One region of the Guyparkeria halophila genome, then DNA from elsewhere that is predicted to be linked to it. Evidence: predicted binding sites of a transcription regulator. Region 1 holds the regulator's gene; each other region holds the start of a gene.
What was found. Region 1 encodes sigma-54, which starts transcription at its own class of promoters, with help from an activator protein. Its sites were predicted from a motif close to TGGCANGNTNCNTGCTT; they were not measured.
Positions count from the first base shown of each region.

Region 2: a site for sigma-54 is predicted at 1,193-1,209, ahead of SR882_RS10985 (pilin). Genes of this name have one in related genera too.
Region 3: a site for sigma-54 is predicted at 2,507-2,523, ahead of flgF (flagellar basal-body rod protein FlgF). Genes of this name have one in related genera too.

Region 1 covers NZ_CP140153.1:1,606,466-1,617,203, forward strand. Annotated here, with positions in the region: gene lptB (LPS export ABC transporter ATP-binding protein) at 1-731, shown strand, start outside; gene SR882_RS07305 (RNA polymerase factor sigma-54) at 956-2,431, shown strand; gene hpf (ribosome hibernation-promoting factor, HPF/YfiA family) at 2,453-2,746, shown strand; gene SR882_RS07315 (PTS sugar transporter subunit IIA) at 2,926-3,408, shown strand; gene SR882_RS07320 (HPr(Ser) kinase/phosphatase) at 3,483-4,448, shown strand; gene rapZ (RNase adapter RapZ) at 4,445-5,326, shown strand; gene SR882_RS07330 (PTS sugar transporter subunit IIA) at 5,506-5,907, shown strand; gene SR882_RS07335 (HPr family phosphocarrier protein) at 5,904-6,194, shown strand; gene SR882_RS07340 (hypothetical protein) at 6,212-6,541, shown strand; gene hemL (glutamate-1-semialdehyde 2,1-aminomutase) at 6,661-7,950, opposite strand; gene thiE (thiamine phosphate synthase) at 7,951-8,637, opposite strand; gene SR882_RS07355 (glucokinase) at 8,637-9,671, opposite strand; gene SR882_RS07360 (glycoside hydrolase family 15 protein) at 9,655-10,738, opposite strand, start outside.
Region 2 covers NZ_CP140153.1:2,379,442-2,390,179, reverse strand. Annotated here, with positions in the region: rRNA gene SR882_RS11000 (23S ribosomal RNA) at 1-32, shown strand, start outside; rRNA gene rrf (5S ribosomal RNA) at 121-236, shown strand; gene SR882_RS10990 (ComEA family DNA-binding protein) at 702-980, shown strand; gene SR882_RS10985 (pilin) at 1,282-1,719, shown strand; gene SR882_RS10980 (hypothetical protein) at 1,826-3,733, shown strand; gene SR882_RS10975 (glycosyltransferase family 2 protein) at 3,730-4,596, shown strand; gene SR882_RS10970 (glycosyltransferase family 4 protein) at 4,666-5,754, shown strand; gene SR882_RS10965 (lysylphosphatidylglycerol synthase transmembrane domain-containing protein) at 5,784-6,725, opposite strand; gene SR882_RS10960 (ATP-binding protein) at 6,769-7,836, opposite strand; gene mtgA (monofunctional biosynthetic peptidoglycan transglycosylase) at 7,929-8,657, opposite strand; gene SR882_RS10950 (ProQ/FINO family protein) at 9,286-10,221, opposite strand; gene SR882_RS10945 (hypothetical protein) at 10,459-10,738, opposite strand, start outside.
Region 3 covers NZ_CP140153.1:874,585-885,322, forward strand. Annotated here, with positions in the region: gene flgC (flagellar basal body rod protein FlgC) at 1-398, shown strand, start outside; gene SR882_RS04100 (flagellar hook assembly protein FlgD) at 438-1,139, shown strand; gene flgE (flagellar hook protein FlgE) at 1,155-2,405, shown strand; gene flgF (flagellar basal-body rod protein FlgF) at 2,583-3,326, shown strand; gene flgG (flagellar basal-body rod protein FlgG) at 3,348-4,136, shown strand; gene flgH (flagellar basal body L-ring protein FlgH) at 4,162-4,854, shown strand; gene SR882_RS04125 (flagellar basal body P-ring protein FlgI) at 4,866-5,999, shown strand; gene flgJ (flagellar assembly peptidoglycan hydrolase FlgJ) at 6,009-7,049, shown strand; gene flgK (flagellar hook-associated protein FlgK) at 7,124-8,809, shown strand; gene flgL (flagellar hook-associated protein FlgL) at 8,831-9,724, shown strand; gene fabD (ACP S-malonyltransferase) at 9,977-10,738, shown strand, end outside.

The sequences.
Region 1 (10,738 bases):
GGGCTCCGGCCCTGCTCGAGGTCCACAGCCTGTCGAAGAGTTACGGCGCTCGCCCGGTGGTGCGCGATGTGTCGTTGAGCGTCGAGGCAGGCGAGATCGTGGGCCTGCTCGGTCCCAACGGGGCCGGCAAGACGACCAGCTTCTACATGATCGTCGGCCTGGTCGGCGTCGATCAGGGCGCGGTCCATCTCGATGGCCGCGACATCACGCACACGCCGATCGACCGGCGCGCCCACCTCGGGCTGGGTTACCTGCCGCAGGAACCCTCGGTATTTCGCAAGCTGACCGTGCGCGAGAACATCCTCGCCATTCTCGAGCTGCGCCGCGATCTCGACCGCGCCACCCGCCGACGCGCGCTCGACGAGCTGCTCGAAGAACTCCACATCACGCACATCGCCGACTCCAAGGGCCAATCCCTGTCCGGGGGCGAGCGTCGTCGCGTGGAGATCGCCCGGGCGCTCGCCGCCAACCCCCGCGCCATGCTGCTCGACGAACCGTTCGCCGGCATCGACCCCATCTCGGTGATCGATATCCAGCGCATCATCGAGCACCTGCGGGATCGCGGGATCGGTGTCCTGATCACCGACCACAACGTGCGCGAAACCCTCGGCGTGTGCAAACGGGCCTACATCGTCTCCGACGGCACGATCCTGGCGCACGGCACGGCCGAGCAATTGCTGGCGAACCAATCGGTGCGCGACGTCTACCTCGGCCACGATTTCACCCTGTAATCACCCCGAGACGAACCGGGACGAAGCGATTTCGTGGGCGGCACTCCGGGCGAAATCGCTGGCACAGTGCGCCTCCGATCGGCTAAACTCGATCTTATGCAAATTGCGTGCGCACACCCCTCTCATTGCCTGTTGCCGGGCTCGGCAATCCCCATGGCAGCCATTCCCCTCGCTCGCCACCAGCTCGGCGTTTTTGCAACCGCGGGAGGCCCGACATGGCCGGCATGAAGGCAGGACTCGAGCTTCGCCTGGGCCAGTCGCTGGCGATGACGCCGCAGCTGCAGCAGTCGATTCGGTTGCTGCAGCTCTCCACCCTGGAACTGAGCCTCGAGATCCAGCAGGCACTCGACAGCAACCCGCTGCTCGAGGTCGCCGAGGAGGAGCACCCGGAAGAAGACACCGCCGAGCCGGACACCGCCGAGGAGCAGGACCCTGGCGCGCAGGCGGGCGAGGAACTGCTCGAGGACCGCAAGGACAAGTCGGCGGACGACGACCTGGTCGTGGACTCATCCTGGGAGGACTACTACGAGTCAGACGGCAGCACCTCCCTGAGTGCCAACACGCCCGGCGATGACTACGACCCCTTCGCGACCCAGTCGACCGGGGAGGACAATCTGCGCGATCACCTCCTGAGCCAGATCCATCTGGCCACGCTGTCGGAGACTGATCGCCGCATCGCCACGGCACTGATCGAATCGATCGAACCGTCCGGCTATCTCGAGGAATCACTCGAGGAGCTCGTCGCCCTGCTCGATAAGGAACTGCCGGGCATCGATGTCGAGGAAGTCGAGGCCACGCTTCACTACATCCAGCGTCTCGACCCGGTAGGCGTCGGTGCCCGCTCGCTGGCCGAGTGCCTGGTCATCCAGATCGACCAGCGCCACGGCGACGACCCGGCCGCCGCCGATGCCCGCGCCGTGCTGGAGGGCGACTGGCTCGAGGCAATCGCACGACGTGAACTGCCGCAGGTCACCAAGGGCCTGGGCATCAGCCGCGAACGCCTCGAGGCGGCGCTGAGACTGATCCAGATGCTCGATCCCCGCCCGGGGCTGGCCATCGGCGACACGGCAGCCGACTACATCAAGCCGGACGTGGTCGTGACCCATCGCGAGGATGGCTGGCATGTCGACCTCAACCCGGAAATCGCGCCCCGACTGCGAGTAAACCAGACCTACGCCGGACTGATCGACCGCTCCAGCCGGGGCAAGGATGCCACCTACATCCGCAACCACCTGCAGGAGGCGCGCTGGTTCATCAAGAGCCTCAGGAGCCGCAACGAATCGCTGCTGAACGTGGCCCGCGAGATCGTGCGTCGGCAGATCGAGTTCTTCGAACAGGGCGAGATCGCCATGAAACCCCTGGTCCTGCGCGAGATCGCCGAGACACTCGAGCTGCACGAGTCCACGGTCAGCCGGGTGACCACCAACAAGTACATGCTCACCCCCCGGGGCGTGTTCGAGTTCAAGTATTTCTTCTCCAGCCACGTCGGCACCAGCGACGGCGGCGAATGCTCCGCCACGGCCATCCGGGCACGCATCAAGAAGCTGGTCGAAGAAGAAAATCCCAAGAAGCCCTTGAGCGACGCCAAGATTGCGACCATGCTTGGAGACGAGGGGATCGACGTCGCGCGACGGACGATCGCCAAATACCGCGAGGCGATGGGGATCGCCTCATCAACCGACCGCAAGCGACTGATATAACGCACTTATAAGGAGCGGCACATGCAGATAGACATCACCGGTCATCACGTCGACGTTACCGAGGCCCTCAAGGCCCACGTCCACGAGAAGTTCACTCGTCTTGAGCGTCACTTCGACAAACTGGTGGATATCCACGTCATTCTGACCGTGGAGCGCAAGGAAGCGCAGAAGGCCGAGGCCAACCTGCACGTCAGCGGTCAGGACATGCACGCCGAGGCGGTCACCGACGATATGTACGCCTCCATCGATGCCATGATCAACAAGCTCGACCGGCAGATCGTCAAGCACAAGGAAAAGCTGACCAGCCACCGCTGAGCCGCCCCCGCCGGCGTGATCGCCGGCGGATGACGAGAGAAGCGCACGAATTGCTCCCGTCACCATGTCGGAATCGGTGTTGCACAGCCGGCGCAACACGCTATGATGCGCGCCGATTCAACCATTCCCGCCCCGACCCGTGAGTGATCCTCGCGGCCAGTCGACCGACAGGGTGCTTAATGAATACTGCCGAGCTGTTTCCGATCCATCACATCCGGATCGACGAGCTGTACCAGAGCCGCAAGCGTGTCCTGGAGGTACTCTCCGGCCTGCTGGCCGACGACGAACTGGGCGGCCAGCAGGCCACCCGCATCTTCGAGGCCCTGGTTGCCCGTGAACGGCTGGGCTGCACGGCCATCGGGCATGGCATTGCCGTGCCTCACGGCCGAGTCGACGACATCCTCACCCCGCGAGGCGCGCTGATACGGCTGCGCGAAGGCGTCGACTTCGGCGCCCCCGACGGCGCCCCGGTCACGCTGGTGATCGGCTTGGTCATCCCCGAGGACTGCCCGGAGCAACACCTGGAAATCCTCGGCCGACTGGCTCGCCACCTCAATGATCCCGACGAGCGGGACACGATCATGGGGGCCCAGAGCGCCGAGCGCGTCCAGGCGCTGATGGTAGAGTGGCTCAAGGACAGCGCGGAGGCGACTGCCGGCTAGGGAAGGTCGTGCAGACCTTCCCTAAACCGGGCTTTCGCCCGACCATCGAGCCTTGATCGGCAAACGGGCAGGCCATGATCCCGAGCTTCACCTACCAACACCTTCCCTCCAATGCCGGCGACGGCGACTGGCAGCAGGCGCTTCCCGACAGCTGGGACACGCCCGTTGGCGACGACCAGCGCCTGGTCGGCCCGGCGAACCCCTGGATACCCACCCGCGTCGCGCTGATCTCCCCGGCGCTGCGCCACTACCTGCAATGCGGTGAAGAGTGCCTGCAGCGGGCCAATGGCCCCGTCGCGACGATCGCTTCACCGCGGGTGATCATTCTCAGTCGGGCACACGCCGACGTGCTCGCCGACTGGCTTGATCGGCACGCCACGGCCCCAAGCGCGTCGGCCGATATCCATATCCTGAGCAGCAGTGAGGATGACGAGACTATCGCTCGTCGGCTGCGGCGGCTGTGTGGCAACACCAACGAGGACTGGCGCCATGGCGTGTTCATGGAAGTCAGCGGGCTCGGGGTGCTGATCCGCGGCTCGGCGGGCATTGGCAAGAGCGAGGTGGCACTCGAACTCCTCAGCCGCGGGCATCGCCTGATCGCCGACGACGCGCCGTGCTTTACCGCACACGGTGAAGAGGTCACCGGCTCGTGTCCCGATCGCCTGTTCGGCCTGCTCGAAGTCCGAGGCATCGGTATCGTCGACATCCGGGAACTCTTTGGCAGCAACGCCCTCAAGACCCGCAAATATCTTCGTCTGATCGTCGACCTCTATTCCTCCGATGCCGGCCGGACGATCGGCGCCGAGGAACGGCTGTTCGGCGACCGCGGCAACGAGCGGGTCGCCGGGCAGACGATCCCCGTCTGGCGCCTGCCGGTGGCACCGGGGCGCAACCTGGCGGTCCTGTTGGAAACCATCGTCCGCCAACGCAATCTGGAACGTCAGCGGGGCGGCCAGCCGGCCAGCCCGCAAATCACGCGGCTGTTCGCCGACGGCGAGATGCCCCCACGACCCGACGAAAGCCCGGAGCCCTGGTCATGACCAGACCGTTACCGCGCTTGATACTCGTCACGGGGCAATCCGGCTCCGGCAAGTCCGTGGCCCTGGCCGCGCTGGAAGACAGCGGGTTCTACTGCATCGACAACCTGCCGCCGGACCTGCTCGACCATCTCGCCGAAAGCTACCTGGAAGGCGGCATCGTCGCCCGGGGGATCGCAATCAGCATCGATGCGCGTGCGCCCGAGCAATCGCTGGCCAACCTGCCCGACCGAATCGACCGACTCAAGGAGCGCCTGCCGCAACTGCAGATCAGCAGCCTGTTCCTGGAGGCCGACCGTCAACGCCTGATCACCCGCTTTTCCGAGACACGTCGACGCCACCCACTCTCCTACCAGATCGACAACCTGGTCGAGGCGATCGCGCGCGAGGGTCAACTGCTGATGCCCATCCGCGCCTACGCCGACCTGGTCATCGACACCAGCCTGACAACCGTCCACCAGCTCCGCGAGGACGTGCGTGCGCGCCTGATCGGTGAAAAGGAGTCCGGTCCACGCATCCTGATCCAGTCGTTCGGCTTCAAGTTCGGCATCCCGCTCGATTCCGACTTCCTGTTCGATGTGCGCTTCCTTCCCAACCCGCATTGGGCGGCAGCGCTGCGTTCGCACAGCGGTCTCGACCAACCGGTCGTGGACTACCTGGAACAGCACCCCGTGACCCACGAGACCCGCGCGCGCATCGCGGACTTTCTTGCTCACATGCTGACCGAGGCAAGCCACAGTGATCGCAGTTATCTGACCTGCTCGGTCGGCTGCACCGGCGGCAAGCACCGCTCGGTCTACATCGTCGAGCAGATCGCCTGCGATCTGCGGCCGACCTTCGCCAACCTGGTGGTGCGGCATCGTGATCTCGGCAACCACTGAACCGGCACGCCGTCCCCTGTCTCGAACCGGTTTTTCGGTATGATGCCCTTTTTGCGAAGGTCTGCACGAAGCCGATGCCACTCTGGCCTGGCGAGTCGTCCGTGCTCAAGGGGCGCAGAGCGGTATCGGATTTGTGCAGACCTTCCTTTGCCGACCGCGACCGAGGAAGCATCCCCGCAATGACCGTCGGAATCCTGCTGATCTGTCACAACGACATCGGCGGCCAGTTGATCGAGACGGCCACCGACATGCTCGAGCGTCTCCCCACCCGGCTCGACCACCTCGACGTCCGTCAGGACGACGATCCGATCGATCTGCTCAACGCCGCCCGGCGACGGGTCGCGGACCTCGACAGTGGCGAGGGGGTACTGGTGATGACCGACATGTACGGCTCGACCCCGTCGAACATCGCCCATCGCTTGCGCGACCAGCACGACGTGCAGGTGCTGTCCGGCGTGAATCTCCCCATGTTGGTCCGCGCCCTGAACTATCCGCGTCTGCCGCTCGAGCAGATGACGGCGAAGGCCTGCAGCGGGGGACGCGAGGGCATCATCCAGGAAGGAGCGACCGACCGGTCATGAACGACAGCGCCCCATCAGTCGCCCAGCGGCAATTGACCCTGCGCAATCGTCGCGGCCTGCACGCCCGAGCGGCCGCGCGTTTTGCCGCGAAGGCCGAACAATTCGAAAGCGAAGTCGAGGTCGAATTCAACGACCGCCGGGTCAATGGCAAGTCGATCATGGGCCTGATGATGCTGGCCGCCGCCTGTGGCAAGACGATCAGCGTCACCGCCACCGGCGACGATGCTGCCCAGGCCATCGAGGGGATCGCCGACCTGGTCGATGCCCGTTTTCACGAATCCGAATAAGAGAAACGGAGTACAGCATGCAGCGTAGAGGCAACTCAGCGAAAGACGGTTACGTCGGGATCGACAACGACCGAGATGGTGGCATGACCTTCCACGGCCGCCTGGTGCTCGACGCCCGCGTGTTCGGACTGATCCCGGAAGACGAGACCTGCGAAGGCTGGGAACTGGGCCGCCTGCAGGGACTGGCCGACCGGGTCAACGCCGAGTGGGACAAGCATGGCGGTGGCATTCCGAGCCTGCTGCCCGACGATCTGCGCCGTCGCCACGCGGAGATCTACGAGAAGCAGATGGAGAAGGCGCGCGATGCCGGCTGGAACCCGGACGCGAATCTCGAGGACGAACAATAAGGCGATCGGGCACGAAGCATCCCTTCGCCCCGCCCTAGACGTCAAAAGGCCGCCGGACCCCCTTCCGGCGGCCTTTTTTACTGCCCGGAGACCCGCTAATCGCAGGCCCCGCCGGGTATTCAACCTGCCATGCGGGCCAGCACGCGCTCGGCGGCGCTGATCGTCGCATCGATCTCCGCCTCGCCGTGGGCCATCGAGACGAATCCCGCCTCGAACGACGACGGCGCAAAGTACACGCCCTCGTCGAGCATGCCGTGGAAGAAGGCCTTGAAGGCCTCCTTGTCGCAGGCAGTCGCGTCGTTGAAGTTGGCGACGCGGTCCTTGTCGGTGAAGAACAGCCCGAACATGCCACCCACGTTCTGGGTGATCATCGGGATGCCGTGCGCCTTCGCGGCGGCCGACAGACCATCGCAGAGTGCCTGGGTGCGACGGGTCAGCACGTCGAAGAAACCCGGCACGCTGATCAGCTCGAGCGTCTTTACGCCGGCCGCCATGGCCATCGGGTTACCCGACAGCGTGCCGGCGTGGTAGACCGGCCCCATCGGCGAGATCATCTCCATGATCTCGCGCCGGCCGCCGAAGGCACCCACCGGCATGCCGCCGCCGATCACCTTGCCCATGGTGGTCAGGTCCGGCTTGATGCCGTAATGCTCCTGCGCCCCGCCCAGCGACACGCGAAAACCGGTCATCACCTCGTCGAAGATCAACACCGCGCCGTACTCGTCGCAGACGTGGCGCAGCCCCTCGAGGAAACCCGGCTCCGGCGGGATGCAGTTCATGTTGCCCACCACCGGCTCGACGATGATCGCGGCGACCTCGTCACCCACCTCGGCAAACACCTCGCGCACCTGCTCGAGGTTGTTGTACTCGACCGTGGTGGTCAGATCGGCGAACGCCTTGGGTACGCCCGGGGAGCTCGGCACGCCGTGCGTGAGCGCCCCCGAGCCGGCCTCGACCAGCAAGGAGTCGGAGTGACCGTGGTAGTTGCCCTGGAACTTGACGATCCGGTCCCGGCCGGTAAAGCCGCGAGCCAAACGGATCGCGCTCATGGTGGCCTCGGTGCCCGAGGAGGTAAGCCGCACCATGTCCATCGACGGCACCAGCTCGCAGAGCAGATCGGCCATGCGGGTTTCGCTGACCGTGGGGGCACCGAAGGACAGGCCGCTCTTGGCGGCGTCGCGGACCGCCTCGATCACGTCGGGGTGCGCATGCCCCAGGATCATGGGCCCCCAGGAGCCGACGTAATCGATATAGGACTGGTCGTTCTCGTCGAAAAAGCGGGCGCCCTCGGCGCGCTTGACGAAGACGGGATCGCCGCCGACCGAGCCAAAGGCACGCACCGGCGAATTCACCCCGCCGGGGATGTGGGTCTGCGCGCGTTCGAACAGCTCGTGGTTGGATGCGGTCATCTAGGGATTCTCCGGATCGTGGTTTGTGCTTGAAAGGGATTCGATCGGGCCGGCGGCCATGGCTTGCGCCATGGTCTCGGCGGCGGCCCGGATGTCGGGGGCGGCGAACACCTCGCTGATCACCGCGATCATGTCGGGCCGATGCGGCATCAGGTCGCCCACGTTGGTCGCCGTAATACCGCCGATGCCGCAAACCGGACGACCGAGCCGCTCCCGGGCCCAGCCGAGCACCTCCGCGGGGGCGCCGGGCGCATGCGGCTTGGTTGGCGACGGGAACATCGCGCCGAAGGCCAGGTAATCGGCACCTTCGGCCGCGGCGCGTTCGGCCCGAAGCCGGTCAGCATAGCAAGACACACCGATGATCGCATCGAGCCCCGCGGCCTGAAAGCGGGCCCGCGTGTCGGTCAACGGGGCATCCTCGCGGCCCAGATGCACCCCGTCGGCGCCGACCTCGGTCGCCAGTGCCACGTCGTCGTTGACGATGAAGACGCGACCATGATGCCGGCACAGCTCGCCGAGGGCCGCGGCCTCGTCACGGCGCCGCTCGGCATCGCCGCTCTTGTCCCGATACTGGACGATCCGTGCCCCACCCTGAATGGCCTCGCTGACCGCCTCGACCAGCGCCTCGCGCTGAAATCGGGTGGTATCGGTGATCACGTAAAGTCCGTTCAGCTCGCCCCGCCTCATCACGCTCCCCTGCTCGAGTCCATTGCCTGCTCGGCACGGTCCCGCGCAGCCAGTTCGCGCGCGCCGGCCAGGCCGAGTCCGCCATCGGCAATCACCCACAACGGCAGACGACCGAGCATGGTCGCAAACCGCCCCTTGTCGAGAAAGCCCTCGAGCGTCTGCTCGCGCAGGAACGGCAGGATGTGCCCGACAATGGCGCCGGCGAGGAACACCCCGCCGGTGGGCAGTGCCTTGAGCGCCAGGTTGCCGGCCTCCGCGCCAAGAATCCGCGCGAACAGCCGACAGGCGATCACCGCGCACTCGTCCTCGCCGCGATTCGCCCATTGCGTGATCAGGGCATTGGGGTCGGAAGCCGCTGACAGCTGTCCATCGGCGCCCGGGGCCGGTCGCCCAAGTTCCGCGTGACGCGCAAAGGCATAGAGCGAGGAAAAGCCGTCACCACTGAGAATGCGCTCGTAGCTGACATGCCCACCGAACCGCCCACGCAGGTAGCGCAGCAACGCCATCTCGCGCTCGTCGTTGGGGCCGAAGTCGCAATGTCCGCCCTCGCTCGGCATCGGGTTGTGGTCATGACCGTCATGGAAGAACAGGGCCTCGCCCAGCCCGGTACCCGGCGCGATCACCGCCGCGTGCCCCTTGCCCGACGCGGCCTCGGGATTGAGGTTCACCCGCCGGTCGATCGGGCTTGCCAGCGCGCCCAGGCCCACGGCGATCAGGTCATTGACCAACCGCACCGGCGCGCCGCCGAGCGCCTTGCCAATCATCGCCGCCGACAAGGTCCAGGGCAGGTTGGTCGCCTGTACCCGGGCATCCGCGCCCTCACCCTGCACCGGGCCGGCGATACCGAACGCCGTCGCCTCGATCGGCTCGCGGTCATGATGTCGCCCGGCAAGGTCGAGAAAGGTCGACAGCATGGCGGAAAAATCCGCGTATTCCCGACTGGACAAGGTCTGTTCGAATCGCGCCACCGGCTCGTCGTCGGCGAACAGCGCCAGGCGTGAGCGTGTTCCACCGATGTCACCCGCGAGAATCATCGCCGACCTCCTCCGTCACACCCGCCGAATCGGCATCGGCCATGAGCAAGTAATCAAGCGCCGCGCCCACCCAGTAGGCAACGGCCTGAGGGGGCCGATGGTAGAAGGCCTGCCAGGCATCTGCCCGCGACTCGTCGTAAAGCCCCTCTTGTTCGGGATGATCCTGGAGCCAGGCCAGACGCACGGCGTGCCCGATTACCACGTCGAGTACCAGCGGTTCCTCGATCGACAGTCCCGGCGCCTGCGCCACGATCTCGATCAGCGCAGCGATCGCCTCGACGTTCAACTCCCGGTATTCAGGCGCCTCGATTCGATTGAGCCGATGTTCGACGGCCAGGGCGAAGTTGTGCTCGCGGGCCGTGGACTGGCCACGATAAAGCGCGCTGTCGAGCACATTGCGCGGATCGAACCGGTTGCCGATCACCAATGTCGGGACATGGCCGAGCAAACCCCAGACCCCCTCGTAAAAGCGTTCGGGCAACCGACTCATGGCCCCGCCGATCTCGCGATGGTGGTACCAGTCGACCGAGCGACCCGCCTCATGGGGCGACTCCGGGTGACTCGACCCATATCGAGCCAGCACCGAGGCCACCGCCGATTGGGTCATTTCGTCCCCGACAGACACGGGGGGAAGGCTGGCGCTGTCGCGTCGATGCAGCGCCTCGAGCCGCTCGGGTTGATCGCGCCAGTCGATCGCCTCGCGCAATCGATCGCGCAGGGCGTGCGGCGTCATGTCGACGAGATCATCCAGCGCCTGCGACGGCGGGATCGCTGCCTCCCGGGCGCGCAGGGCCACCAGGATCTGCAGCAGCGGGCCGGTACGCAGGGTGATCACGTTGCAGAACAGCTCCGGCTCGGCGCGCAGCCAGGCACCGAGGTGAATCACGAGTTCCTGGGTCAGGCAACGCTCGCGCGGATCGTCCCCGCAATAGGCGTGGATCCGCCGCAGGATCTCGCGGTTCGAAATCGGTGCGTCGATCACGGCCGAACGGCTGTAGGAACGGCCCACGGCCAACCGCTTCTGGCGCACGACCAGGTCCATCAAGGCGACCTCGAGGAACCCGTCG
Region 2 (10,738 bases), 770 kb from region 1:
ACCCGTACTAATTACCCGTGCGGCTTGACCATATAACGCCAAAGCGACACACACGGATACCCCGTACAACCGCATTCACTTTACTGCCGATCAGCCAACGGCTGGTCGGTTACCCCTTTGCCTGGCGTCCATAGAGCGGTGGAACCACCTGTTCCCATCCCGAACACAGCAGTGAAACGCCGCATCGCCGATGATAGTGTGGGGCTTCCCCATGTGAAAGTAGGTCAACGCCAGGCTCCCCATTTTGAGGCCCCCGTAACCGTCAGGTTGCGGGGGCTTCTTCGTGCTGGGGAAGCCCTTTCGGGCTCTCGGCCGCAGCCCTTCGGCTGCGGCGTTCACGTCGGCTGCGGCTGTCCACCGGACAGCCGGTCCTCGTTCACCCCCATGTGAAAGTCGGTCAACGCCAGGCTCCCCATTTGAAAACCCCCGTCACGGCACTCGCCGGACGGGGGTTTCTCGTTGCATGCGCCGATCCCGTCGTGTGGTGTCGTAGGTTGGGCTTCAGCCCAACAGTCCGGCCGAGAAGCCGGACTGACATGCCAAACACATTCCCCGCTCTGTTCATCCATGTTCAAACCGTGTTGTAGGCGTATTCCTACACTCGAAACCGTCAAGTCCTACAGCATATTCGGAATATGCTTATATTCACCAGGGAACTCACCGCGTAAGGTACAACCATCCTAAGTGTACAAGGAGGTAGGATGATGAAAGGACTCACCCATTCCGTACGCGCGGCCGCCATCGGCGCCGCGTTGTTGTTCACCGCGCCGGCGTTCGCCGCCGAACCCCTGAATATCAACCAGGCATCGGCAGCAGAGCTCGAGACCCTCAAGGGCATCGGTCCGGTCTACGCCGAGCGCATTGTCGAGTACCGCTCGGAGCAGGGACGCTTCGAATCGGTCGATCAGCTTGCCGACGTGCAGGGCATTGGTGAAAAGACCGTCGCGGCCATCGAGAGCGAGGTCGCGATCGGCAAGTAAGACGCTTCACACGGATGTGAGGTGAGAGCCTCGGCTAATGCCGGGGCTTTTTTGGTTCCACGGAACTTCGGTTCCAGTTACCGCGTATTGTGGAGATCAGTGTCAATTCATGACATGGAGCAGATCTCGCGCGGTCGATATTTAACGGCAAATTGTCCGTTGATGCCAGCCCGTATCGGGCGCAGCGGTCCTGGGGGGGGGGGCGAAAATGCTGGCACGAGGCGTGCTTCATGTAAGATGCGTAACGGGCCAGGAGGCCTGGTTGATCAACCCTCCAAAGGAGACATCCAAGATGATGAATATGAAGAAGCAAGCTCAGAAGGGTTTCACCCTGATCGAGCTGATGATCGTTGTCGCGATCATCGGTATCCTCGCGGCGATTGCGATCCCGGCATATCAGGATTACACCATCCGCGCTCAAGTCTCCGAGGGCATGAGCCTAGCATCTGGTGTTAGAACTGCGATGTCTGAGTCGTTCCAGACAACTGGAGACTGGCCGACAGACAACAGCGCGGCAGGTGTTTCTCCTTCGAACGAGATTGTAGGCGAGTATGTTTCGGGTGTAGCGGTCTCGACCGATGGCACTAATGGTCTAATCACCGCAACCTTCGGTTCTGGCGCAAATGGAGAAATTACTGGCAGTAATCTTACTCTGACTGGTACTGACGAGGGTGGGAGCATCTCTTGGGAGTGCGGTGGCTCGGTTGCGACTAAGTACCTTCCGTCTAGCTGCCGATAAGGGCGAGTAACTCACGGACAAAGCTCGGACCTATTCGGTCCGGGCTTTTTTTTGACCTTTCGTGGGGCACTCCTTTCAATTCCGCCGACTGGTGTGCTTAAAGTTGATGATGGATCGTACGAAAATTTTATTCCTCGCGGGGGTCATGGCTGCCTCCCTTACTATTGTGTGGGCGGCGTACCGTCTGGCACTCACAGGATCTTTCCATTTTGACGACTTCCATAATCTAGCCCCGCTCAGGTTTGTGGCAGACGGGCTAAGTTTGTTTGGGTTCGTGACCGGTGGAACGGCCGGGCCGCTCGGGCGCCCTATGACGCTCGCAACCTTTTTTCCACAGCATTACGCGTGGCCGGTAGATCCTAGCGTATTCCTTTACTGGAACGTGTTGATCCATATTCTTAACGGTCTTTTGGTCACTTGGTTTGTGCTGCTTTCGGAGCGAATGCGTGAACAGCCTGAATCTAGGGCTGTGATGGTGGCGGCGGTTGCCGGTGTTCTCTGGGTTTCTTTGCCTATTCTTGCCAGTAGTTCGTTGATGGTCGTGCAGCGTATGACCACGTTGTCTGCGCTTTTTTTATTTTTGGGGTTGATAGGTTACTTAAAGGCTCGCGCTCATATCGAGACACGCCCTTATCCTGCCTTGGTTGGGATGACTCTGTCTTTGCTCGTCTTTGGTGCGCTTTCCGTTTTGAGCAAGGAAAACGGCGCGTTGCTGTTTGTGTTCGTCTTTTTGCTTGAAATGCTCCTTTTTACTGGCCCCACTCGGTTGAGTCGGAGGCTGTGGCTAAGTTGGAAGATTTTATTTTTCGGCTTGCCTTCTGTGGTCCTTATGTATCTGGTGGTTTCCTCGTTGTGGTATCCAGAGAGCGTGGTGAAGACTAGAGGGTTTGACGGGTGGGAGCGCCTACTCACACAGCAGGTAGTGTTATGGGAATATGTTAAGTGCGCTCTTTTGCCAACGCCAGGCTGTTTTTCGCCCTTTCATGACGATTACACGCTAGTGAGTCCGGTGTTTTGGGGCCCCGCGCTCGCTGCCTGGATGCTTGTGGCTGTGGCTGCAATTTGGCTTAGGCGTTTGTTTCCGGTAATCGCCTTAGGTGTTCTTTGGTTTTTAGTCGGCCATGCGCTGGAATCATCCACGATCTCTCTCGAGATGTATTTTGAACACCGGAACTATGTGCCAGCCGTTGGGTTAACCTACGCCATCGCGGCAGCTATTTTCTTGGTGGGTAAAAAACACCCAAGGCTGGCTGTGTTTGGAGGCTTGTCATATTACTTATCTATTTTGATGATTCTTCTTAGCACCACATCGCTGTGGGGGCGTCCCGCACTTGCCGCAGAGATTTGGCATATAGAAAGGCCGGAATCTGTGCGATCATCTCAATATTTGGCCGGAAGGCTTCAAGAGCAAGGTTATTATGTGGCTGCTGCAAAGATCATTAAAGAAGTGGCTCGCGATAATCCCGCCCATCTCGGTTTAAGGTTGCAGGATGTGTACGCAACATGCCTGATCAGCCCAAAGAAGAGTAGGCCCGGTTTGTGGAGAGAGATGTATAAAGACGCGAAAGATGCGAGCTTCAACCATGGCGTGTACGAAACGCTTTCGTTCATGGACAGAAATGAGATCTATGACAAGTGCTCTGCTGTGTCGAGGGATGATCTATTCGACATGGCTCGCTCTCTCTTGTTGAACCCTCAGTTCGGGCAGCGACCTGTGACCCGACATAATCTGCATATCTTCTTGGCGGAAGAAGGGGTTGCCGCGCGCGATCTCGGTCTCACCATGAGTCATCTTGAAGAGGCATTTGATGCCTATCCAAATATAAATACTGTCTATTTTGTTGTTGATATCCTGATTAGTGCCGGTTTGTACTCAGAGGCATTTCAATTTATTGAAGAGGCCGAGGAAGCTCCGCCTCATGGTTTTCTTTCAAGGATCAAGTGGTCTAGCGCATTGAAAAAAGTAGAGCAGAAACTAAGGGCTACGCGCGCTCAACAAGGTGCCGAGACATGAGGAAGGATTCTCCGGCACTGTCGGTCGTGCTTCCCGCCAAAAACGAGGCCGGCGCCGTCGGCGCCACGGTTGAGGGCATCCGGTCGCGATTGGCGGATGCCGAGGTGCTGGTCATCGATGATGGCTCGGAAGACGATACGGCTTCGATGGCGAAGGCGTTTGGTGCCGCCGTCATCAGTCACCCGTACAGCATGGGCAACGGCGCGGCCATCAAGACAGGGGCGCGGCATGCGACCGGTGAGGTGATCGTCTTCATGGATGCTGACGGCCAACACGACCCGGCCGACATTCCCCGCCTGCTTGAAAGGCTGGGCCGGGGCTTCGACATGGTCGTTGGGGCGCGCAGCAATGACTCCCAGGCGAGTGTCGGCCGCGGGCTGGCCAACCGTTTCTACAACCGGTTGGCCTCCTGGATGGTCGGGCAGCGCGTGCAGGATCTCACCTCGGGCTTTCGGGCCGTCAAGGCCGACAAGTTCCGGGAATTCCTGCACCTGCTGCCCAACGGCTTCTCTTATCCCACCACCACGACCATGGCCTTCTTCCGCGCGGGCTACCCGGTGGCCTACGAACCGATCGTCGCGGGAAAGCGCATCGGCAAGAGCCACATCCGTCTCGTGCGCGACGGCATCCGTTTTCTGCTGATCATCTTCAAGATCGGCACGCTCTACTCGCCCCTGAAACTCTTCTTGCCGATTGCCTTCGCACATTTCCTGCTGGGCTTGGGCTACTACGGGTACACCTTCACCGTGGATCACCGACTTTCGAGTATCACGGTGTTTCTGTGGTCCGCCTCTGTAACCATCTTTCTGATAGGGCTCGTGTCCGAGCAGATAACGCAGTTGATGTATAAGAGGGAGCGCTAACCTATCTGTAACGATGAGCGCCCATCTTTGCTTCTGATTACGCGGAACCTGCCACCCTTGGTGGGGGGCATGGAAACCCTCACATGGCACATGGTGGATGAGCTCAAGCATGCATATCGTGTAACCGTAATAGGGCCGACAGGGGCTTCATCTGAAGCGCCTGAGGGGATCGATGTTGTGGAGGCGCCACCTGCACCACTCCCTTGGTTTCTTCTCCGCGCGTTCGTCCTTTCAATATGGACTTCATTGAAGTTGCGCCCAGCCTCTGTGATCGCGGCTAACGGCCTCACTGCTCCCTCGGCCTGGATTTGTTCAAAACTGGTCTCAGCGCGGTCAGCGGTTTACCTGCACGGGCTCGATATTAAGACCAAGAATCCTGTCTATCGCGCAATCTGGTTACCCTTCATACGGCGATGTGATGTAGTCATTGCGAACAGTCGCTTTATTGCGGATGTTGCAACGCGTAGCGGCGTGAACCCTTCGCGGATTCGTGTGCTTAATCCAGGCGTCTCTTTGCCTGAACCTGACGAACATGCGCCAGTGGAATCTAGGTTCCGGGCTGCGTATCAACTGGGTAGCCACCCTCTCATGCTCTATGTGGGCAGGTTTACGAAAGGAAAGGGCCTGCTGCCTTTTGTCGAAAACGTCCTTCCCGCCGTAATCAAAGAGATGCCGAATGCCAAGCTCGTGGTGATTGGGGGCGCCGCGACCAAGGGGCTTGGGGGCGCGACAAACTACGCGGAGCAAGTGGAAGAAGCCGTCGCAAGAAACCACCTGGTAGATAACGTTGTCTTCTGCGGAGAAAAGAAATACCGTGACCCGGACATCAGTGCGGCATATTTTTCCGCGAACGTGCTGGTGTTTGCTGCGCAGAACGATGACGAGGTTGAGATTGAGGGGTTTGGCATGGTCCCGCTCGAGGCCGCCGCGCATGGCCTCCCTACTGTGGGGTTTGGTGTTGGCGGTTTGCTGGATTCCGTAGCCCCCGGCTCTTGTGGTTTGCTTGTTGAACCGGGGGATTACATGGAGTTCACTCTCCGGGTGCTGGAGGCGCTGCGCATGAAGGATTCGGTTTTAACCCAAAGCTGTGTCCAGTTTGCGCAGCAGCGCTCATGGAAGCAGTTCGGTATAGGCTTGCGCTCTATCCTCACCAAATAGCGTGAGTCACCTATGGAGAGGTCAGGATGTCATCTTGACCCTCTGTCTGCGAAGTAATTCATCAAGCCTCTCGTGCTGACGGTGACAGCGCCGTGCGCCGTATTCAAAGCTACGCTGACTAGACGGTCGATTATTGCGGCGGCCAGCAATATGTCGGCTGTGCCGAACGAATTCCCAATCGCGCCAATAGTTAACTCTCGTATTCCTACGCCGCCGGGAGTTAACGGTACTAGGGTGGCGAAGTCGCCGATCACTAGTGCTGTAACTATTTGGGAGGATGGAATGGAAGCATCCAGTGTCAGCGCAATTAAGCCGAAACGGGCGACTCTCGTGAGAATGAATACAAGCTGAAGTGTTGCGAGAGTTGCCAGTTTTATCGCTACGTTTTCTCCCGTGCCAAGAGGGGCGTTGTGGCGGTTTATGAAAGGGATGTAGTTGCGTGTCAGCTTTGGATAGTAATGCCATATGGAAAGTAATAATATAGGCGCTAGCGCGGCGCCTGAACCAAGGGCTATTGCTGTGGCGCGCCATGCCTCGATCGCCCCAAAGGTGGCTAGTGCAGTCAGCAAAGCGCCAAGGACAAAAATCATACTCAGGGTTTCCGTCAATGCCGCCGCCGCGAAATTCCGGTACGGGATTCCGAACTCTTCCTTGGCTCGTGCGCCTTGAGCCAAAACGCCAGCTCCGGACATGCCTAGGTTGAACAGGCCTTTTGTGCCAATTAGGTCGAGCGCCCCGAAGGAGCTTATTCTGTTTTGGCTGATTGATAGACTGGTTTTTAACGCATACGCCTGCGCGATCCGCATTAGGACGAAGGACGCGACAATTAGTGCGAGTGTGGTAGCCGTGGCTTCTTTTGTGGCGGCTAGTAGCTTGTCGATTTCTATGATTCTGAACGCGACGTAGAGAGTGGCCGCGAAGGCCGACCAGCCGACCAATGACTTCCAACGTAGCAGGCGTGACGTGTTCATATGGTAAGTTCGGGAAGTGTGCGGCCGTGGGGTCAAGAGGACCTTACTCATCCATCAGTATTTTTTTTAGCTCGGCTTCGAAATAGCTGGGCTGCCCTTTTATCAGAATATTCCGCGATTGGTCGACTAGCTGTCCGATTACTCGTAGTTCTGCCTGTTCGGCGTCGGGGATGTTGTTCTGGTTGTGGAGAAAATCATGGGCATTGATTAATGGGTTGTCGTAATATGTAAATTCAACGCGATTTGATGAGGATAGTTGGGCTGTCGCGGAATTTTTTTCTATTAATTCGGTCCTTTGGTTGGCTGACCGTTTTAAAAAAACAATGTCTGAGCAGGGGCTGGGAGATGCGATGGCGTTTCTTCCTACGAAATGCTCGATGGTGTGCCTTTTCTCGGGCCCAAAGTTTTCGTAGAAAGGTATTATTGTTCGCGCGAGTTGTGTCGTTTTGGCCAAGAGCCCTGGTGTTGAGTTTGTTGGTATGTTCAGGGCGGTATGGGGGCAGGGGAAAAGCTGCCTGCCATCAGTTGCGACTAGATCATCCCCGTATAATTTCGCACCCAGGTTCTGGGCGAACTTTAGAGCAGTGGTCGTTTTGCCAGTATTCGATAGCCCAACAAGCAAGATTGTTCGGCCCTTAAAAGTGAGAGCTGCCGCATGGAGGAGTGCGTAGCCACGTTCAAGCAGCGCGATGTTGACCAAGTCTCTCGCAAGCCAACCCAAGGACGAGACATTCCCGACAGTGAGATTGGCGAGACGTTTGTACGCGGAGTTAACGGCAATAGTAGGGGGCGCGCCCTCTTTCTTGAGGAACTCGGCGTCTAGGCTGAATAGGCGCCCGAAAGGGGTTCGTATGTGGGTCGATAGGCCATCGGCCTTATATTCTTTCCCGGAGGGAGTCGGGTTGGTGTTCTTGTCTTGTTGAACTACTGCGACCTGAATCGGCGCGAATGGCTGGTCGAGTGTCGAGTTGGGACGTTCCTCTAGTTTGGTGCATAGAGGAAATCCGGTCAGTTTCTTGAAGGAGCTATGGATCGATAGAACCCCTGGTATCAAAGTTTTTTGATAGGGCAAGTCGGAGTGCGATCCCGCTGGGTTGTTGTCCTTCGTCACCGTCTGCTCCGTTTGTTTTTAAGGGAGGTGGATCAAGCTTACACGAGCTGTTGGGTTGGCAAAGGCGGAGCCGCTTATGGCTTAGTCTTCGTTCAAAGGGGAGGTGTCCGTGAATACTCCATCCGGCCGAGCACCGCCTTGGTTCTCACTTGCAGCCCGCGCGCGCTGCGGTTGTCCTGGTAGAAGCGCGGATTGGGCAGCATGGCGGCGAGTTGGGCGGCTTCACGCTTGCCTAACTGGCCTGCGGACTTGCCGTGGTAGTGGCGGGCGGCGGCCTCGATGCCGTACAGGAGGTTGCCCCATTCGGCGTAGTTCAGGTAGAGCTCGAGGATGCGGCGCTTGCCCAGCGTGGCTTCCAGCATCAGGGCGATGATCGCTTCCTGGCCCTTGCGCCAAAGGGACTGGTCGGCGGAGAGGAACAGGTTCTTGGCCAGTTGCTGGGTGATGGTCGAGCCGCCGGCGACGATTTCGCCGGCTTCGAGGTTGCGTTCCATCGCGTGGCGCAGGCCCACGACGTCGATGCCCCAATGGTCCATGAAGCGGTCGTCCTCGGAGGCGACCACGGCGCGGCGGGCGGCCGGGCTGATGGATTCATACGGGACGTAGATCTGTTGGGCGGTGATGTCGGGGCGAATGCCCTGGAGCATCTCCAGGCGCTCGCGCATGAAGGCGGTGGTCTCGGGGTTGTGGTCCCGCAGGTGCCAGACCTGGACAAAGAACCACAGTTGGACCAGCAGGAAGGCGAGCAGCGCCAATCCGATCAGTCGCCAGAACCAGCGACGGATGGGGCGGTTTTTTGTGGTTTTCTTGCGTTGGTGCATCGGTCTCAGCGGGTGACTGGCGATTCGAAAGTCAGAGCTCAGATGCCATCAGGCGCAAATATGTCTGATTGCCTGCGTTTGCCATTTGCCATTTGCCATTAGAGCGGCGAGTTGCGGCACCTTGCTATGAACGTGGTATCGGTTTCGGGCGTTTGTGACGGCGCTCGACTCCGTTTCCGCAACGGTGGCAACGCCCGAGGTACTTTCTATTGCTTGTCCAATAGAAAGTACCCAAAGACAAGGACACCCCGGCGCCTTGGCCCTTCGGGCTTCCCTGGTCACCACTGGCTTGCTGTCGGGCCCGGTTCGACGCGACGTCGTGTCGCGCGAACCTCGGAGCGACCTCCCTGTCGCTTCGACCCGGCAAGCCAGCGGTGACGAGGCAAGGCGCAGGGGCCCCGGTGTGCCGGATTCGCGCGGTGTGGTGGAAATCATCCGCTTGAACGGATGAGAGTAGGGCAGTTGCGACGACGACCTTCGGGAGGACGTCTCGCTTCTATGAAGAGAAGGCTCCGCCCCATTTCCATCCGGCCATGGCGGCTTGTGTGGCGCGCAAATCAGGCCGGGTGCGTGGCTCGGCTATCGCGCCTGAAGGCGCTCCTACGGTCGTCCAGAGGTGTCGTCGTGCTTATTTTGCGCCGTCTTGGCCGAATCGCTGGGCGAGGCGGTCGAGCTTTTCTTCCATGCTCATGTTCTTGAGCGCGGGGTCGGGCTGGTTTTCCTTCCCGGCCTGGCGCTGGTCGGTGCCCTTGTTCGGGCGGCGGTCGCCGCGACGCTTGTTCCCTTCGCCGCGTGGCGCGCCTTTCGCGCCTTTGCGTTCGCCGGCCGGCTTGCCGCCCGCCTTGCTACCCGGCTGGCGCGGACGGCGCGGTTTTTTCTCGCCACCTTCCTCGCTCTCGCCCTGCTCGGCGCGCTTGGCGTCGCGCTGGGCGTGAATCGCCTTGATCTGTTCCTCGGCGTGACTGCGGGCCTTGTCGTCGACGGACTCGGCGGGTTCGCCCTTGAGGTCGACCCGGTGCTCGGCGTTTTTCATGGCGATGTGGTACGACAGCCGCGAGGTGTAGAACTTCATCGCCGCGCGAATCGCCTTGGAGTTCAGGCCGTCGAGCTCGGCGGGGCGGTCGGCGAGGATCTGCTGGAGGATGCCGATCGCCAGCGGCTTGACCGCCTTGGGATCGTTCGAGAACGCCTCCGGCCAGGCTGCGGCGAACTGCTTGATCGCCTCGCGCGGATGGACGCGCGGTTTCTTCGGCTGGTTGGCCTGGGCGGGTGTTGCCTCGTTAGCCGTTTCCGGGCTCGGCTCGGCGGTCGACTCCGTTGCCGATTTCTCGGTGGCCTGCTCGCCGGTCTCGGCGGCACCCGCCTGGGTGGCTTCGCCCGGGTCGTCCTTGCCGCTGGCCTCCGGTGTCGGGCCGCTGGTCTCGCCATCGTCCCCGACCGATGTGGCGCCGGTCGCTTGCGTGGACTCGGTTGCCGCCTCGTCGGCCCGCGGGGCCTCGTCGGTGGCCTTGTCTTCCACGGTCGCCTTGTCGGCCCGGTTCGCGTTCTGGTCGTCTGCGCTCATGTCTCGATCGGTCTGGCTCAAATAAAACAAGACCGGCGCAGGGGTGCCTCGCCGGTCGGGGCAGGGCGTCGACCCGCTCGCCTTGGCGAGGGGAACGCCCCGAAAGTCGAAATGTTAACGGTTTAGCACGCCGTAAACCACATCACTGACAACCTTGCCGGCCATGTCGGCGATCACGCGCCGGCTCGGCCGGCAGGCGGTGGTGTTCGACCGGCCGCGCGGCAGGCCGTGTCGGATTCAGTTGAGGATGTCGTAGACGATGTCGCTGACCACGTTCCCCGCGGTGTCGGCGATCACCACGTCGGGCCCCACGCGGTAGTAGCGCATGTGATCCGGCAGCGGCGAGAGGTTGCGCACCAGCTCGCGCGGCAGGCGTTCGTATTCGATGTCGCGTGGCGGCCAGGTCGAGCCGCGTTGCAGGCGCTTGGCATGCCCGGGCGGCACCTTGCCCTGCTTGGCGAGTCCCGGCGGCACCTTGCCCTGCTTGGCGAGTCCCGGCGGCAGGTTGCGCTGATAC
Region 3 (10,738 bases), 730 kb from region 1:
ACGACGTATTCAATATCTCGTCCTCCGCGATGGCGGCGCAATCGACCCGATTGAACACCACCGCATCGAACCTGGCGAATGCCAACGTGGATGCCTCCTCACCGGAAGAGGCCTACAAGGCAAGACAGCCGGTGTTCCAGACCGTGCTCGAGGCCAATGGCGGTCGTGGCGTGAAGGTCGCCGGGATCACCGAGTCCCAGGCGCAGGCGGCCCCAAAGCACGACCCGGGCAATCCGCTGGCCGACGAGAACGGCTATGTCTATAGCTCGAACGTCAATCCGGTCGAGGAGATGGTCAACATGCTGTCGGCCTCACGGACCTACCAGACCAATGTCCAGGTGATGGACACCACCAAGCAGCTGGCCATGCGCACGCTGCAGCTCGGCCAGGGCCAGTAAGGCTTGATGTGAAGGCCGGGAACCGGCAAGGGGTATGACATGACCAGTTCCGTTAACAGCGACATCTACGCCGACCTCGGGCTTGCTGCCTCGAAGGGGAACAAGGGCGAGAACAAGCAGAACCTGGACCAGACGGACTTCCTGAAACTGCTGACCACGCAGATGCAGAACCAGGATCCGATGAAGCCGATGGACAACACCCAGTTCGTCGCGCAGATGGCCCAGTTCTCCTCGCTCGAGGGCATTACCCAGCTCAACGACACCGTCTCCGGGTTCCAGGAGTCGGTGCAGTCAAACCAGGTAATGCAGGCCTCCTCGCTGGTCGGCAAGGCCGCCATGGTCAAGGGCGATACGGCCCAGATGTATCACATGCAGCAGGCGGATGGCAGCACGGCACCCTCTGGGATCCTGGGCGCGGTCGACGTGCCCGCCGGCGCCTCGAAGATGAGCGTCGAGATCACCAATGCGAGTGGACAGGTGGTCAAGACCATCGACGTGCCGGTCAACGGATCGGATCGACCGTCCTTTTCCTGGGACGGACGGCTGAAGGACGGGCGCATGGCGCCCGAGGGCAACTACAAGGTGAATGCCACGGCGACGGTGGACGGCAAGGGGCAGGCGCCCCAGACCTACGTCGGGGCCGTGATCAGCAGTGTGGGCGTGACCAAGAATGGGCCGGAGCTGAATCTCGACGGTTTGTCGTCGGTCAAGCTGTCGGATATCGTTGAAATCATTAATTAAACCGGAGGACGCAGCATGTCGTTCAATACCTCCATCAGCGGCCTGAACGCCGCGCAGAAAGACCTGAACGTGACGAGCAACAACATTGCCAATGCCAAGTCCACCGGCTTCAAGAAGTCGCGGGCCGAGTTCGGCGATATCTATGCGGTCAGCGCGTTCGGCAACAGCAAGACGGCCGTGGGCCAGGGTGTCATCAACCAGGCGGTCACCCAGCAGTTCTCGCAGGGTAACCTCGAGTTCACCGATAATTCGCTCGACTTGGCGATTTCCGGTCAGGGCTTTTTCGCCTTCCAGCCCTCACTGGATAGTTCCGAATCTGTGTTCAGCCGTGCGGGTGCGCTAGGCGTGAACAAGAACGGTTATCTGGTGAACCAGGCGGGTGAGTTCCTGAAGGCACTTCCGGTTAACGAGAATGGGACATTGCAATCGACCTCATTGGCGACCTCCAGTCCAGTCCAGTTGCCGGTAGCCGCCGGCGCCCCGCAGGCTACCACCGAGGGAAGTTTGTCGCTCAACTTGCCCGCAGGTGCAGCAACCCCGCCGGTGACGACGTTCGACCCTGATGACCCGGACTCTTACAACCAGGCAAACTCGCAGCGGATTTATGATTCCTTGGGTAATCCGCACACGTTGACGAGTTATTTCGTCAAAACAGGCAATCCCAACGAATGGGATGTTTACTACCAGATCGATGATCAGCCGGTGGCTGACATGACCCAGCAGACGGTTACGTTCAATACAGATGGTTCGTTCGACTCGGCCAGTGCCAATCCGGTGACCGTGACCGAGACCGGTGCAAATTTGGGCACTGGGGCTGGGGATCTGAGTATCGACATGACGTTTCGCACCGACTCGACTCAATACAATGGCCCGTTCAATGTTGCCGATCAGTCAGCCGACGGCAACACCACCGGTCAACTGACTGGCATCTCGGTCGGCACCGACGGCCTGATTCGTGCGAGCTACACCAACGGCGAGTCCATCCCGCTTGGCAAGGTCGCCCTGGTCGACTTTCGTAACCCCCAAGGCCTGAAACAGGTGGGCGACAACCAGTGGATTGAATCCATCGACTCGGGTGGGCCGCTGGCGGGTGAAGCCGGTACCGGTACTTTTGGTGCCATTCAGGGTGGGGCATTGGAGACGTCCAACGTCGACCTCACTTCCGAGTTGGTCAGCCTGATCACCGCACAGCGGAACTTCCAGGCCAACTCGCGGGCGATCGAGGCCAACAAGACCCTGAGCGACACCATTATCGGCATCCGCTGATCCCCTCCAGCGAATGACCGATCCATGAGGCGGCCTGCGGGCCGCCTTTTTCGTGCCCGCAAGCGCCTAAATCGGCGCGTCTTTCGTTGAATATTTCCTCTTGGCACACCTCCTGCATTACCCAGGGTAACGGGGCATTTTCCCCGGTTGTGATTCGTGAATCGTGGAGGTGTTGTGATGGATCGTCTGGCTTATATCGCCATGAGCGGTGCCTCGCAGACATTACGGGCCCAGGCCACCAACGCCAATAATTTGGCGAACGTGAACACCCAGGGCTTCAAGGCCGATATCGACGCCTTTGCCGCCCTGCCGGTCTACGGCCCGGGGCAGGCCTCGCGGGCCTATACCGAGGCGCAGGGCAAGGGCGCGGACTTCTCCGCTGGCCCCTTGATGACCACCGGTCGGGATCTGGATGTCGCTATCAAGGGTGACGGGTTTCTTGCCGTCGAGGCGCCGGACGGGCGGGTGGCGTACACCCGCCGCGGGGACCTGCACCTGACCGCCAACGGCCAGTTGCAGACCGGGCAGGGTGATCCGGTGATGGGCAACGAGGGCCCGATCGCGATCCCACCGGCCGAGAAGATCGACATCCATGCCGACGGCAGCATCAGCATCATCCCGGTAGGGGGTGACGCCAACGCGCCGGCGATGGTCGATCGCATCCGGCTGGTCAACCCGGCGCAGGCCGATCTGACCAAGGGCGGGGATGGACGCTTTTCCCTGCGCCCAGGCGTTGAAGAACCCCAGGCCGATGCCGCGGTTCAGGTAGCCAGCGGCGTGCTCGAGGGCAGCAACGTCAACGCCGTCGAGGCCATGGTCAACATGATCGAGTACGGCCGCATGTTCGAGACACAAAGCCGCATGATTCGCACGGCAGACGAGAACGGCGAAGCCGCCGACCGCCTGATGCGCCTCGGTTAATTCAGTTAGGGGAGACACACCATGACCACACCCGCACTCTGGACAGCAAAAACCGGCCTGGACGCGCAGCAGACGCGCATGTCGGTGATTTCCAACAACCTCGCCAACGTCAATACCACCGGTTTCAAGCGTGACCGGGCGGTGTTCGAGGATCTGATCTACCAGAACTACCGGCAGGTCGGCGCGGCGAACAACCAGCAGGACGAGGTGCCGACGGGCCTCAACGTCGGCACCGGTGTCCGCGTGGTGGCCACGGAGAAGCAGCACACCCAAGGCAATCTTCAGCAGACCGATAACGCCCTGGACATGGCCGTCAACGGCCGCGGTTTCTTCCAGGTGCTCCAGCCGGACGGCAACATCGCCTACACCCGTGACGGCGATTTCTCGCTCAACAGCGACGGCCAGTTGGTCACGGCTAATGGTCAGCCGGTACAGCCGGCGATCAACGTTCCACAAGGGGCGCAATCGATCACGATCGGTTCGGACGGTACGGTCAGCGCGCAGTTGGCCGGCCAGGCCCAGCCGGTCCAGCTGGGCAACATCCAGCTGGCGGACTTCGTCAACCCGGCGGGCCTGCAGCCGATCGGCAACAACCTGTTCGTCGAGTCTGGCGCCAGTGGGGCGCCCCAGCTGGACACCCCAGGCCTCAACGGCCTGGGCGCGATCCAGCAGGGCGCGCTGGAGAGCTCGAACGTCAACGTGGTCGAGGAGCTGGTCAGCATGATCGAAACGCAGCGTTCGTACGAGATGAATTCCAAGGCCATCTCGACGACCGACGGCATGCTCCAGTACCTCAACCAGAACGTCTGATGACGCCGATCCACGGAGGCCTGTCATGAAATCGTCAATCCAGTCGCTTTTCCGGGCACCGGTCTGGCTCGGGGTGTTGCTGCTGGCCGGTTGCGCCAGTCAGCCGCCGATCAAGCCCGACCCGCAATTCGAGCCCTCGTTGCCGCCGGAGACATCCGAGCACAACCCGGTGCAGAGCAACGGAGCGATCTTCCAGACGGGGCAGGTGGACAACCTGTTCGCCGACTCGCGGCCGTATCGCGTTGGCGACATCTTGACGGTGATCCTCGAGGAGCGCATGCAGGCCTCCAAGAGCGCGCAGACCTCCACCGGCAAGAGCCAGGAAACGGCGATTACCCCGCCAAACGTCCTGGGGTTGACCGGCCCGGCGATCGAGCGGCTCAACGCGCAGATCAGCGGCGAGCGTGACTTCGCCGGCGACGGCGAGAGCAGCCAGCAAAATACGCTCAACGGTCAGATCACCGTGACTGTCGCCCGCGTGCTCTCCAACGGCAATCTCGTGATCCGCGGCCAGAAGTGGATCGGCATCAATCAGGGCAGCGAGTTCATCAAGCTGGCCGGGATGGTCCGCCCGCAGGACATCGCCGCCGACAACACCATTATGTCGACCCGCGTGGCCAACGCGCAGATTGCCTACGGTGGCGAAGGCGTGATCAACGAATCGAACAACATGGGCTGGCTGGCGCGCTTCTTCAACAGCCCGGTCTTCCCCTTCTGATGGTGGGTCGCATGCATATCACTACACACATTCGAGCCTTTCTCGCCGGCCTGTTGCCACTGATGCTCGCCGCTGCGGCCGCCGCCTATGCCCCGCAGGCGGGGGCCGAGCGCATCAAGGATGTGGCGAGCTTCGCCGGGGTGCGTGACAACCAGTTGATCGGCTACGGCATCGTCGTGGGTCTGGCCGGCACGGGCGACCAGACCACCCAGGTGCCGTTCACCCGCCAGAGCATCCAGAACATGCTCGAGCGCCAGGGGTTGTCGCCTGATGGCGGCAACGTGCAGCTCAACAACGTGGCGGCGGTCATGGTCACCGCCAACCTGCCACCGTTCGCCAAGCCGGGTCAGACGATCGACGTCACGGTCTCCTCGATCGGCAACGCCGACAGCCTGCGTGGGGGCGAACTCCTGATGACGCCGCTGAAGGGCGCGGACGACAACATCTATGCCGTGGCCCAGGGCAGCCTGATCGTCGGCGGCTTGGATGCCTCGGGGCGTGACGGCTCACGCGTGACCGTCAACATTCCCACGGCCGGGCGTGTGCCTAACGGGGCGACGGTCGAGCGCAGCGTCCCGTCCAAGATGGGTGGTGCCGGGGCGGTGTTCCTCAACCTCCGCGAGCCTGACTTCACCACCGCGCGCCGCATGGAAAAGGCCATCAACGATGCGCTCGGCGGTGGCGTGGCACAGGCGGTCGATGGCGGCACGGTCAAAGTGCGCGCGCCTGACTCGCCCGACCAGCGTGTCGGTTTCATGTCGGTGCTGGAGAACGTCCAGGTCCAACCGGGTGAAGGCCCGGCCCGCGTGGTGGTCAACTCGCGCAGCGGGACGGTCGTCATCGGTCAGAACGTCACGATCGAGGCGGCCGCTGTCTCGCACGGCAACCTGACAGTCACGGTGGACGAGAGCCTCAACGTCTCGCAGCCGGCGCCCTTCAGTGAAGGCGAGACGGTCGTCACGCCGGAGTCGGATGTCACCGTGCAGGAAGCGGTTAATCCCGCTTTCGTCTTCGATCCGGGCGTGAAGCTCAACGACATCGTCCAGGCCATCAATGCGGTCGGTGCCTCGCCGTCGGACCTGGTTGCCATCCTGCAGGCGCTCAAGAGCGCCGGGGCGCTCAAGGCCCAGTTGATCGTGATCTGAGGTGACGTGATGGTTAGTCCGGCGCAAATCAACTCGTATACCGATTTCCAGGGCCTCAACCAACTGCGTTCGCAGGCGGGTAAGGATCCGGGGCAGGCGCTCAAGCAGGTCGCCTCCCAGTTCGAGACCCAGTTCGTCAAGATGATGCTGCAGTCGATGCGTGAAGCCACGCCGCGCGATGGTCTGTTCAACAGTGAGCAGACCAAGACCTTCGAGGGCATGTTCGACCAGGAGATCGCGCAGAAACTCTCCAGCCGCGCCGGCGGCATCGGCCTGGCAGAGATGATCGAGCGCCAGTTGTCCAAGCAGGCCGGCGCCATGGACGGCGAGCGGCCATCGGAGGGTTTCCCGCTGCAGGTCAAGGAAGGAGGGGGCGTGGTCGAGCAGGCGCCACGTGCCTACCCGTTGCCCGATGCCTCCGAATGGACCCTGCGTCCGCATGCCTGGATGCAGAAGGACCGGGAGACCGAAGACGTCCCCGGGGAGGACAAGAAACTGGCGCAGCCGGGACCGACGAAAGAGCGGTTGGCCGCGCTGGATTCATCCGAGGCGGCGGGCGTCAAGAAACAGCCGGCCTACTGGGAATCGCCGGAGCAGTTTGTCGAAGCCATCCTCCCGCATGCTCGGGAGGCGGCCGACAAGCTGGGCGTTTCGCCCAAGGTGCTGGTGGCTCAGTCGGCGCTGGAGACCGGCTGGGGCAAGCACGTGCCGCATGACGGCAGCGGTCAGGCGAGCAATAACTTCTTCGGCATCAAGGCGGATCGCAGCTGGAACGGTGAACGCCAGGTCCATGGCACGCTGGAATTCGAGTCCGGCAGTCTGGTGCGTCGACAGGCCGCCTTCCGTGAGTACGACTCGATGGCTGCCTCGTTCAACGATTTTGCCCGTTTCATCCAGGAGAACCCGCGCTACGGCAAGGCCCTGGAAGCCCGTGACGATCCCGAGCAGTTCGCCCGGGAACTGCAGCAGGCCGGCTATGCCACCGACCCGAAGTACGCCGACAAACTGATATCGATCATGAATTCGCCGGCGATGAAGGACGCGGTGTGATCCGGTCGAGCCGGTGCTCAAGTTTTCCCTTCTTCTGCCGATAAGGTCGGCAGTACTCCCTTAGAGGCCTCACCATGGCGGACATCCTCAGCAACGCAACCAGTGGTCTGCTCGCCGTTCAGCGTGCCCTGACCACCACGGGCAACAACGTCGCGAATGCGAACACCGAAGGCTATTCCCGCCAGGTGGTCAACCTCAGCGCTCGCCCCCCGGAGTTCGTCGGTAACGGCTACGTGGGCAATGGCACGCAGGTGCAGTCCATCACTCGGCGTTTCGACCAATTCGTCGAAAGCCAGTTGCGTGATGCCACCAGCGACAACAGCCGGCTGCAATTCGTGAACGAGTTTGCCAGCCAGATCACCGGTGTGCTGGGGGACACCGAGACTGGTGTCGCCCAGAGCACGCAGGCCTTTTTCAATGCAGCGAGCGACGTGGCGGCGAACCCCACCGACACGACAGCCCGCCAGGCCTACCTCGACCAGGCCTCGGCCCTGACGGATCGTTTCAACCAGCTCGACGGGCGTCTGGCAGACATGAATGCGCGCATCGGCATGGAGGCGAACGCGATCTCGCGTGAGGTGAATACTTTTGCTGAGGAGATCGCCAACCTCAACGACACGATCAGCAAAGCCTACCGCCGCGATCCCAACGCCTTGCCGAACGACCTGCTTGATCGGCGCGATCAACTGGTTCGTGATATCGCCGAGCGGGTCAATATTCGGGTGAACGAGGACGGGGCCGGTTCGCTGAACCTGGCCGTGGGCACCGGCCAATCGCTGGTGACGGGCAACAGCGCTACCCAATTTCAGGCGATCAATGGCGCTTCCGGTTTGACCGTCAAGATCGGCGACAAAGTCATCACGGAGCGGGTCACCGGCGGCAAGATCGGCGGCATGATTGATACCCAGAACGAGCTGATCACTCCGCTGCGTAACGAACTGGGGCGGGCGGCGATGGTGATGGCCCAGGAGAGCAATGCCATCCAGACCAATGGCTTTGACCTCGACGGCAATGCCGGTAACCCGCTGTTCAGCACGCTTGGTACCTTCGAGCCGAATGTGACCGTGGATAGCCGGAACGACGGTGACGGTTCTGCCTCCGGCTCAATCACCGATGCCACGCTGCTCGAGGGCACGCGCTATGAGGCGCGCTTCGATGGTGCCAATTGGCAGATCCGCTCACAGGACGATCCGGGCACGACGCTGGCGACCGTCGGCCCCGCTGGCACAACCTCGGGTCTGCCCGGTATGGACCTGAGCTTCAACGGGACGCCGCAGTCGGGGGATGTGCTCTACATCGATCCGGCTGCCGGGGCCGCCGGGCGGATCGAGACCTCCTTGAGCGACCCACGCGATGTCGCCGCTGCCGGTGACGACGGTACGGGCAGTTCGCTGGGCACGCGCGACAATACCCAGATCCAGGCGATGGCCGCACTGGCGAACCAGCGCCTGGTTGGTCAGACCGCCTCGGGTGGCCCCGGCCAAGACGGGATCGATGCGTTTGATGGTCAGACCATCGGCGGAGCGCTGTCCTCGGCGGTCAGCAATGCGGGATCGGTGGCTGCGACCGCTCAGCTGCAGGGTGAGTCGGCCCAGTCGGCACTCGACAGTCTTGTGGCCCGGCAGCAGTCGGTCTCCGGGGTCAACCTGGACGAGGAAGCGGCCAACCTCCTCAAGTACCAGCAGCAGTACCAGGCGCTGGCCCGGACGATTTCCATCTCGGGCAACCTGTTCCAGTCCGTTCTCAATGCTCTGGGCTAAGGCCGGGGCGAGGGTAAAGCGATGCGCGTTTCCACGTCATTGATGTTCCAGCAGGGGGTGCAGAGCCTCCAACGACAGCAGTCCGAGATGATCCGGGCACAGACCGACATTGCAACGGGTGTGAAGCTGCGGACCGCGGATCGCGATCCGGTCGCTTTCGGCCAGGCCAGCCAGTTGACCAATCAGCAGGCGCGCGTGGACCAGTTTCTGCGTAGCAACGAGATGGCAACCGGCAAGATCGAGGCGCAGGAGACGCGTTTGTCGGCGAGTACCGATATTCTCCAACGGGTTCGCGACATCGCTATTCAGGCCAACAATGGCGCCAATGATGCTACCTCGCGCGCCGCGTTGGCCGATCAGTTGGCGGAGTTGCGCGACGCGCTTGCGGGACAGGCCAATGCCAAGGATGAGCGCGGCGAGTACGTGTTCTCCGGGACACAGGCAGGACAGGTTCCCTACGATGCGGCAGGGGTCGACCAGCTAGCGGGTGCGGCCCAGCCAGTCGACTTGCAGGTGAGCGAAAGCGACTCGGTCACGGTGAACCGGGTGGCCAGCGATATCTTCAATACCGCACCGGGTTCCAACCGTTCCGCCATGCAGGTGATCGACGACCTCGAGGCGGCCGTGCGCACGGGTAACGATGCCGCCTACGGGGGGCTGCAGGGGGAGGTCGACGACGTGCTCGACCGCGTGATCACCGCTCAGGGCGAAATGGGCAACCAGCTCAACAAGCTCGAGCGCCTCCAGGATGACCAGAGTGCCTGGAGCCTGAGCAACAAGGAGTCAATCTCCAAGCTCCGCGACACTGATCTCGCCGAGGCGATTACGCGACTCAACGAGAACTACCTGACGCTGCAGGCCACGCAGCAGAGCATGGCCAAGATCCAGCAACTGTCCTTGTTCAACAACCTCTGATCCAGACGAATCTCACCCTGAACTGACGCAGCATCTTGATAGTGCCCGTTCGGTTGCCTTGGTGAGGCGGCCGGTCGTGAAGGGGTGTGCCGTCGGCCTCGTCTTTCGCTCGTCGAGAAAGCAGCCTCTCTGGCTACCCTTGATCCGGTTTCCACTCTTCCCATATGCCCATTGGGTGTCGGGAGTGCGGTGCCAGAGCGTCGGGGCGGCTGTGGTACGATCCCGCCGTTTTCAATCGGCGAGAGCATGAACATGATTGCAGGGGTGTTTCCGGGGCAGGGTTCCCAGTCCATCGGCATGGCCAGCGGCTGGGGCGAACACGAGGATATTGCGCAGGCGGTCTTCGATCGTGCGAGTGATGTGCTCGGTTACGACCTTTGGGCACTGGTCGCCGATGGTGATCCGGCCCAGCTCAACCAGACGGAACGTACCCAGCCGGCCATGCTGGCCGCCGACGTCGCGGCCTGGCAGATCTGGCGTCACAACGACGGGGCCATGCCGGCCGCACTCGCCGGCCACAGCCTGGGCGAATACGCCGCGCTGGTGGCCGCCGATGCCATCGATTTCGAGGCGGCGATTGCCCTGGTCGCCCGCCGCGGCCAGCTGATGCAATCGGCCGTGGCCGAGGGACAGGGCGCCATGGCTGCCGTCCTTGGCCTGGAAGACGATGCCGTGCGAGGGGTTTGTGAGCGGGCCCGCGACGGAGAGGTCTGCGAGGCGGTGAACTTCAATGCCCCGGGCCAGGTGGTGATTGCCGGCGACCGGGCCGCCGTCGAACGTGCTGAGGCGATCGCCGGCGAGGCGGGTGCCAAGCGTTTCGTCCTGCTGCCGGTAAGCGTGCCGTCGCATTCCTCGCTGATGCGCGAGGCCGGCGAACAGCTGCGCGCCGAGATCGCGCAGGTCGACATTCGTGCTCCGCAGATCCCCGTCATTCACAACGTGGATGCATTGACCCACGAGAAGCCCGAGGCCATTGCCACCGCGCTGGTCGAGCAATTGTTCCGCCCAGTGCAA